Linked DNA regions of Methyloferula stellata AR4. The protein of the gene in region 1 interacts with the protein of each later gene in a pairwise test. Links are inferred from orthologs where the notes say so. Each region holds a gene or a part of one and is shown on either strand. Other genes may lie near its edges.

Region 1 (3,418 bases):
ACCACGACTTCGAAGCCCGTAAGACGAAGTAAGGTTTCCGTCTCCGGCTACGAGCTGGATGCCAATTAAAAAGCCCGGTCCAAAAGGCCGGGCTTTTTGGTTTTCTCTGCGGGCCGGAAACGACCGCTCCGCAGGCTTTGCGGGCTGGTTCTGCTACTTGACCGAGCCGATTTTGATCGGCGCCGTCAGGTCGGCATATTCGACCTTGAGACCGGCCTTGATGACCGCCGCTTCATCGGGATACCAGGTCGATTCATGGTCCAGCATGTCGTATTTGTTCAGAACCTGAACATATTTCGACTTATAATCCACTTCGCAGCGCAGACCCTTGCCGGGATTGTCGGTCGGCCGCATCTTGCTTTCCCAATCGATGAACCAGCCTACGGGTTGGTCGCTCATGGCTTTATCCCCTCGAACAATAGCTTCTTGTCGGCCCGGTTTTAAGCCAGCGGAGGCGTCGCGTCTAGCCTCGCGCCTGGGCCTGAAGGCCGCTTTGGGCGGGTTTGAAAGTCCAGTCTCGCGAAGACCTTAAGACGGCCGTGGATAGATGCGATAACAGCTTGGAAAAACTGGATCAAAGGGTGCAATCGGGTTGGTTTTGGCTTATATTGTGAAGAGAAATTGACGCGCGATTTTACCCCTCGCTTCGAACCCAAGAAAGCCCCCAAACCTATGGGCGAACCAGCCCCCATCAACCCTGCGTCCATGCCCCCGGATGCCGATGCCTATTATGGTGCGGATTCCATCAAGGTCCTGCGCGGGCTCGATGCGGTGCGCAAGCGCCCGGGCATGTATATCGGCGATACGGATGATGGCTCGGGCCTCCATCACATGGTCTACGAGGTCGTCGATAATGCGATCGACGAGGCTCTCGCCGGCCATGCGACACGCGTCACCGTGACGCTCAATTCCGACGGTTCTGTCACGGTCACCGACGATGGGCGCGGCATCCCGACCGATATCCATAGCGAGGAAGGGGTTTCGGCCGCCGAAGTCATCATGACCCAGCTTCATGCCGGCGGAAAATTCGACCAGAATTCCTACAAGGTGTCGGGGGGACTGCACGGCGTCGGCGTTTCCGTCGTCAATGCGCTCTCGACCTGGCTGAAGCTCAGGATCTGGCGCGACGGCAAGGAACATGCGGTCGCTTTCGCGCATGGCGATGTCGTGGCGCCTCTCGCCGTAACGGGGCCGGCGCCGGTCGAGAACGGCCGCGTCAAGCGCGGGACCGAGGTCACCTTTCTGGCGTCCCCCGAAACCTTCACCATGCTCGATTACGACTATGCGACGATCGAGCACCGGCTGCGCGAATTGGCCTTCCTGAATTCCGGCGTCCGCATCGAACTCACCGATGCGCGCGGCGCGGAGGTGAAGACCGAAGAGCTTTATTACGAAGGCGGCCTTGAGGCTTTCGTGCGTTATCTCGACCGTGCCAAGGCGCCGTTGATCCAAAAGCCGATCATGATCCGCGGCGAGCGCGACATGATCACCGTCGAGGTCGCGCTCTGGTGGAACGATTCCTACCACGAGCATGTGCTCGCATTTACGAATAACATCCCGCAACGCGACGGCGGCACGCATCTCGCCGGGTTTCGCGGCGCCTTGACGCGCCAAGTGACGGGCTACGCCGAGCGCTCCGGCATGACCAAGCGCGAAAAAGTGGATCTGACCGGCGACGATTGCCGTGAGGGTCTCACCTGCGTGCTGTCGGTCAAAGTGCCGGACCCGAAATTCTCGTCGCAGACGAAGGACAAGCTCGTCTCATCCGAAGTGCGGCCGGTTGTCGAGAGCCTCGTCAATGAAATGCTCGGACAATGGTTCGAGGAGCACCCGCAGGACGCCAAGACGGTCGTCGGCAAAGTCATCGAGGCGGGCCAAGCCCGCGAAGCAGCCCGCAAGGCGCGCGAACTGACGCGCCGCAAAGGCGCGCTCGATATAGCCAATCTGCCGGGCAAGCTTGCCGATTGCCAGGAACGCGATCCGGCCAAGGCCGAACTCTTTCTCGTCGAGGGCGATTCCGCCGGCGGCTCGGCCAAGCAGGGCCGCAATCGTGAATATCAGGCGGTTCTGCCGCTGCGCGGCAAGATCCTCAATGTGGAACGTGCGCGCTTCGATAAAATGCTCTCCTCTCAGGAGATCGGCACGCTGATCACGGCGCTCGGCACGGGCGTCGGGCGCGACGATTTCAACGTCTCGAAGCTGCGCTATCACAAGATCATCATCATGACGGATGCCGATGTCGACGGCTCGCATATCCGTACGCTTCTCTTGACCTTCTTCTTCCGGCAGATGCGGGAATTGATCGAGCGCGGCCATCTCTATATCGCGCAGCCGCCGCTCTATAAGGTCAAGCGGGGCTCTTCCGAACAATATTTGAAGGACGAAGCGGCCCGCGAAGATTATCTCATCAACAATGGGCTCGATTCCGCCGTGCTGCGGCTCGCGGCAGGCCAGAACTCAGGAAGAGGCGAGGAACGCGCCGGCGCGGATCTCCGCGCCATGATCGAAGAGGCGCGCCTGGTGCGTAAGATCCTTGCGAGCCTTCATTCGCGCTACGATCGCGGAATCGTCGAGCAGGCGGCCATCGCCGGAGCGCTGCGTCCGATTGGCGCGCAAGATGAGGCCGAGTCTGCCGCTTTGGCGCAAGTCATCGCCGCGCGCCTCGACCGTCGTGCCGAGGAGACCGAGCGCGGCTGGGAGGGCCATGTCGATAATGGCGGCTATGTCTTCACCCGTGAAGTGCGCGGCGTGCGGCAGGTAGCGACCCTCGACGCCGGTCTGTTGGCCTCCGCCGAGGCGCGGCGTCTGCACGAACATGCCTCTCCTTTGCGCGAGGTCTTCGCGGAGCCTGCGACTTTCGTGCGCAAAAACGACGAACGCCAAGTGGCTGGACCAGACGATCTTCTCGAAGCCGTCATGGCGGCCGGACAGAAGGGCATTTCGCAGATGCAGCGCTATAAAGGCCTCGGCGAAATGAACCCCGAACAGCTCTGGGAGACGACGCTCGATCGCGATGCGCGCTCGCTGCTGCAAGTGAAGATCAAGGAAGGTGACGAGGCCGACGATGTCTTCGTCAAGCTGATGGGCGATGTCGTCGAGCCGCGGCGTGAATTCATCCAGGAAAATGCGCTGAGCGTCGCCAATCTCGACGTCTAGGATTCATCTGCTTCATGAAAACGTTGCTTTTGCGCCACAAGCGGCGGGATTCCACCGGCTGCTGTCGAAAAGGCCGCAGCCGCGCACCATAATCTTCGCAAGGTTTATGGCGCTTGCCTCAGTGTGAACTCTTTCGAAAAGGAGGTTCGGAAGGCTGCGTTTGGGGCTTTCGGAGGTGATTTTCCCTGTATGGCGGCGTATCGTGCAAGTCCTGCCTCCCTTCGTCCCACGGCGGCCCGGCGGTCCCGCGCGCGAGGCTTGG
Region 2 (3,674 bases), 1.0 Mb from region 1 along the record:
GCCATGCCTTTCAACGCGCCGCAATCGCTCTCGAATGACGAGGTCTATGCGGTCACAGCTTATCTGCTCTCGCTGAACAAGATCGTGCCTGACAATGCCGTGCTCGATGCGCGAACTTTGCCGGAGGTTCGCATGCCGAACCGCGACGGTTTCAAGCCTGCCGATTGGCAGCACGGGGAGGCCGTTCAGAAGTAAAAAAATGCGGCATCTTCAACAGCCTGTGCACATTCTGGGATGGTCGCGTAAGTGGTTGGAAATACGGGGTGTTTTTATAGCTGTTTGACGGCTCGTAACTGGCTATCGGCGGCCCGATAGATTATATGTTGGGTAATACCCCGCAGCTTTGGATTGACCCGCCTTGGCCGATAACGACGAGAATGGCGCCGGACCGCCCGGTTCCGACGTTCGCCCCGTTTCCATTTCCGACGAAATGCGCCGCAGCTATCTCGATTATGCGATGAGCGTGATCGTCAGCCGTGCGCTGCCCGACGTGCGCGACGGCTTGAAGCCCGTGCATCGCCGCATTCTGTTTTCGATGCATGAGAACAATCACACGCCCGACCGGCCGCATGTGAAATGTTCGCGCATCGTCGGCGACACGATGGGCAAATATCATCCGCACGGCGACCAGGCGATCTATGATGCGCTGGTGCGCATGGCGCAGCTCTTTTCGATGCGGCTGCCCTTGATCGACGGGCAGGGCAATTTCGGCTCGGTCGATGGCGATCCGCCGGCCGCCATGCGTTACACCGAGGCGCGTCTTGCCCGCCCGGCGATGGCGCTGCTCGAAGATATCGACAATGACACGGTCGATTTCCAGCCGAACTATGACGGCAAGGAACACGAACCCGTCGTTCTGCCAGCCCGTTTTCCCAATCTTCTCGTCAATGGCGCGGGCGGCATCGCCGTCGGCATGGCGACGAATATTCCGCCGCATAATCTGGGCGAAGTCATTGATGCGTGCCTCGCGCTGATCGATCGGCCCGAGATGACGATCGAAGAGCTGATGCAGATCGTGCCGGGGCCGGATTTTCCGACCGGCGGCAGCATTTTGGGTCGCGCCGGAATCCGTTCGGCCTATTTGACGGGCCGCGGATCCATTCTCACCCGCGCGAAGGTCGAGATCGAGGAAATGCGCAAGGAGCGCGAGGCGCTCATCGTCACCGAGATCCCCTATCAGGTGAACAAGGCGACGCTGATCGAAAAGATCGCCGAACTCGTACGCGAGAAGAAGGTCGAGGGCATTTCCGATCTGCGCGACGAATCCGATCGCGACGGCATGCGCATCGTCATCGAATTGAAGCGCGATGCCGTCGCCGATGTCGTGCTCAATCAGCTTTGGCGGTTCACCTCGCTGCAATCGAGTTTTCCCGCCAATATGATCGCGCTGAACGGCGGCCGCCCGGAGGTCTTGAACCTCAAGGATTTCCTGCGCGCTTTCGTCGACTTCCGCGAAGAGGTCGTGACGCGGCGTATCCGGCACCTTCTTGGAAAAGCGCGCGACGCGGCGCATCTGCAAGTCGGTCTTGCCATCGCCGTCGCCAATATAGATGAGGTGATCCGCCTCATTCGCACCTCCGCCGATGCGGCGGCGGCGCGCGAGGCCTTGATGGCGCGCGATTGGCCGGCGCATGACATGGCGCCGCTCGTCTTGCTCATCGCCGACCCGCGCCATGTCTTGACCGAAAACGGCACTTGCCGTCTGTCGGAGGCGCAGGCGCGCGCGATCCTCGAACTGCGGCTGCAGCGTCTGACCGCGCTCGGCCGCGAGGAGATTGCCGAGAGCTTGAACAAGCTCGCAGGCGAGATCGCCGATTATCTCGACATCCTGCGCTCGCGCACGCGGCTCTTCGGCATCATCAAAGATGAGCTGACCGAGATCAAAACCGCCCATGCGACGCCACGGCGAAGCATCATTCTCGACAGCGACGCCGGTGTTGAGGACGAAGATCTGATCCAGCGCGAGGATATGGTCGTCACCGTCTCGCATGCCGGCTATGTGAAACGCGTGCCGCTTTCGACCTATCGGGCGCAAAGGCGCGGCGGCAAGGGCCGCTCCGGTATGCAGACGAAGGACGAGGATTTCGTCGCGCGGCTTTTCGTGGCCTCAACCCATACGCCGGTGCTGTTCTTTTCCTCACATGGGCAAGTCTACAAAGAAAAGGTCTGGCGCCTGCCGCTGTCGGCGCCGACGGCGCGCGGCAAAGCGCTCGTCAATATTCTGCCGCTCGAACAGGGCGAGCGAATCACGACCATCATGCCTTTGCCGGAAGACGAGACGAAGTGGGAAACGCTCGACGTGATGTTCGCCACGACACGCGGCACGGTGAGACGCAACAAGCTCTCCGATTTCGCTCAGGTGAACCGCGCCGGCAAGATAGCTATGCGCATCGACGAGGGCGAGGAAATCGTCGACGTGCAGATCTGCACGGAAGACAAGGATGTTCTGCTGACAACGGCGAACGGTCAGTGCATTCGTTTCGCTGTGACTGACGTCCGTGTTTTCAAGGGTCGCGATTCGATGGGCGTGCGCGGCATCGCGCTTGCCGAAGGCGACAGGGTGATTTCGCTTGCGATCCTGCGCCATATCGATGTCGACGCGGGCGAGCGTCTCGCCTACCTGAAAAACAGGCGTGCCGTTGCCGGTGAACCGTCGGGGGATACGGCCCTCGAAGTCGTGCCCGACGATGTGGCGTCGGAAGGCGCTGAGGCCGAGCCCGTGCAGGCAGCAAGCCTTTCCGTCGAGCGGCTCGCGCAATTGTCGGAAGCCGAGCAGGTGATTCTGACGATTTCGGCCAATGGATATGGCAAGCGCACATCGTCTTTCGAATATCGTGTTACCGGGCGCGGCGGCAAAGGCATTGTCGCGATGGCCGTCAATACACGCAACGGCAAGCTTGTCGCCTCCATGCCGGTCGAGGAGGGCGACGAGATCATGCTGGTGACGAATGGCGGCCAATTGATCCGCTGTCCGGTCGAGGGCATCCGCGTCGCCGGGCGTGGCACGCAAGGCGTCATCGTCTTCGATACGGCAGAGGACGAAGAGGTCGTCTCGGTCGAGTGCATCACCGAGGAAGAGCGCGGCGGCGGCGACGAGCCTGAGAGAGGACCCGACGAGGCCGGGCCTGACGAGCCTGCACCGGACGCGGGTCCGGATGAGTCAGATCCCGGCACGGACGAACCGGGCTAGACGTCTATACAAACTGTGTTGCCCTCTCCTTCGAGACGCGAGCTGCGCTCGCTCCTCAGGATGAGGGCAACCTTCCCAAGCCCTCATGCTGAGGAGGCGCTGAAAGCGCCGTCTCGAAGCACGAGGGCGTCAGGCGTTCGATAATTCGCCTGAAGACATCTGGCAGAGTTTGGGATCGATGGCTGATAGTGATGCAACCGACGAACAACTGCCCGGCCTGCCGGCCGATGCCTTTCTGAAAGAAGACCCGTCGCCGGATCAGCTCTTCTATGCGGCGCCGCGTTTCGTCGCTCATATTGACGGCAATGCGGTCGAAGCCGTCACCGCGCTTTATCACGATGTCTTGCCGGCGGGCGGGGTGATCCTCGATCTCATGTCGTCTTGGATCAGCCATTTGCCGCCCGACGTCGCCTATGGCGAAGTCATCGGTCATGGCATGAACGCGATGGAATTGAAGGCCAATCCGCGGCTCAAGCGGTTCTTC

The links.
Region 2: the proteins of gyrB (region 1) and gyrA interact in binary tests that used the Escherichia coli proteins (3 or more experiments, as listed by UniProt). The link is inferred for Methyloferula stellata AR4 from one-to-one orthologs.

Annotation. Positions count from the first base shown.
Region 1 is NZ_ARWA01000001.1:1,042,766-1,046,183, forward strand. Bases 313-3,414 are described here. They hold gyrB (DNA topoisomerase (ATP-hydrolyzing) subunit B), read left to right. Parts: upstream 313-672; coding sequence 673-3,156; downstream 3,157-3,414. Other genes in these bases: A3OQ_RS0105165 (hypothetical protein), read right to left, coding at 313-399. Outside these bases: A3OQ_RS0105160 (hypothetical protein), read left to right, coding at 1-32; more of A3OQ_RS0105165, read right to left, coding at 154-312. UniProt on the Escherichia coli protein: DNA gyrase negatively supercoils closed circular double-stranded DNA in an ATP-dependent manner to maintain chromosomes in an underwound state.
Region 2 is NZ_ARWA01000001.1:2,059,588-2,063,261, forward strand. The notes cover bases 33-3,390. They hold gyrA (DNA gyrase subunit A), read left to right. Parts: upstream 33-358; coding sequence 359-3,190; downstream 3,191-3,390. Other genes in these bases: A3OQ_RS0110185 (c-type cytochrome), read left to right, coding at 33-195; A3OQ_RS0110195 (class I SAM-dependent methyltransferase), read left to right, coding at 3,369-3,390. Outside these bases: more of A3OQ_RS0110185, read left to right, coding at 1-32; more of A3OQ_RS0110195, read left to right, coding at 3,391-3,674. UniProt on the Escherichia coli protein: A type II topoisomerase that negatively supercoils closed circular double-stranded (ds) DNA in an ATP-dependent manner to maintain chromosomes in an underwound state.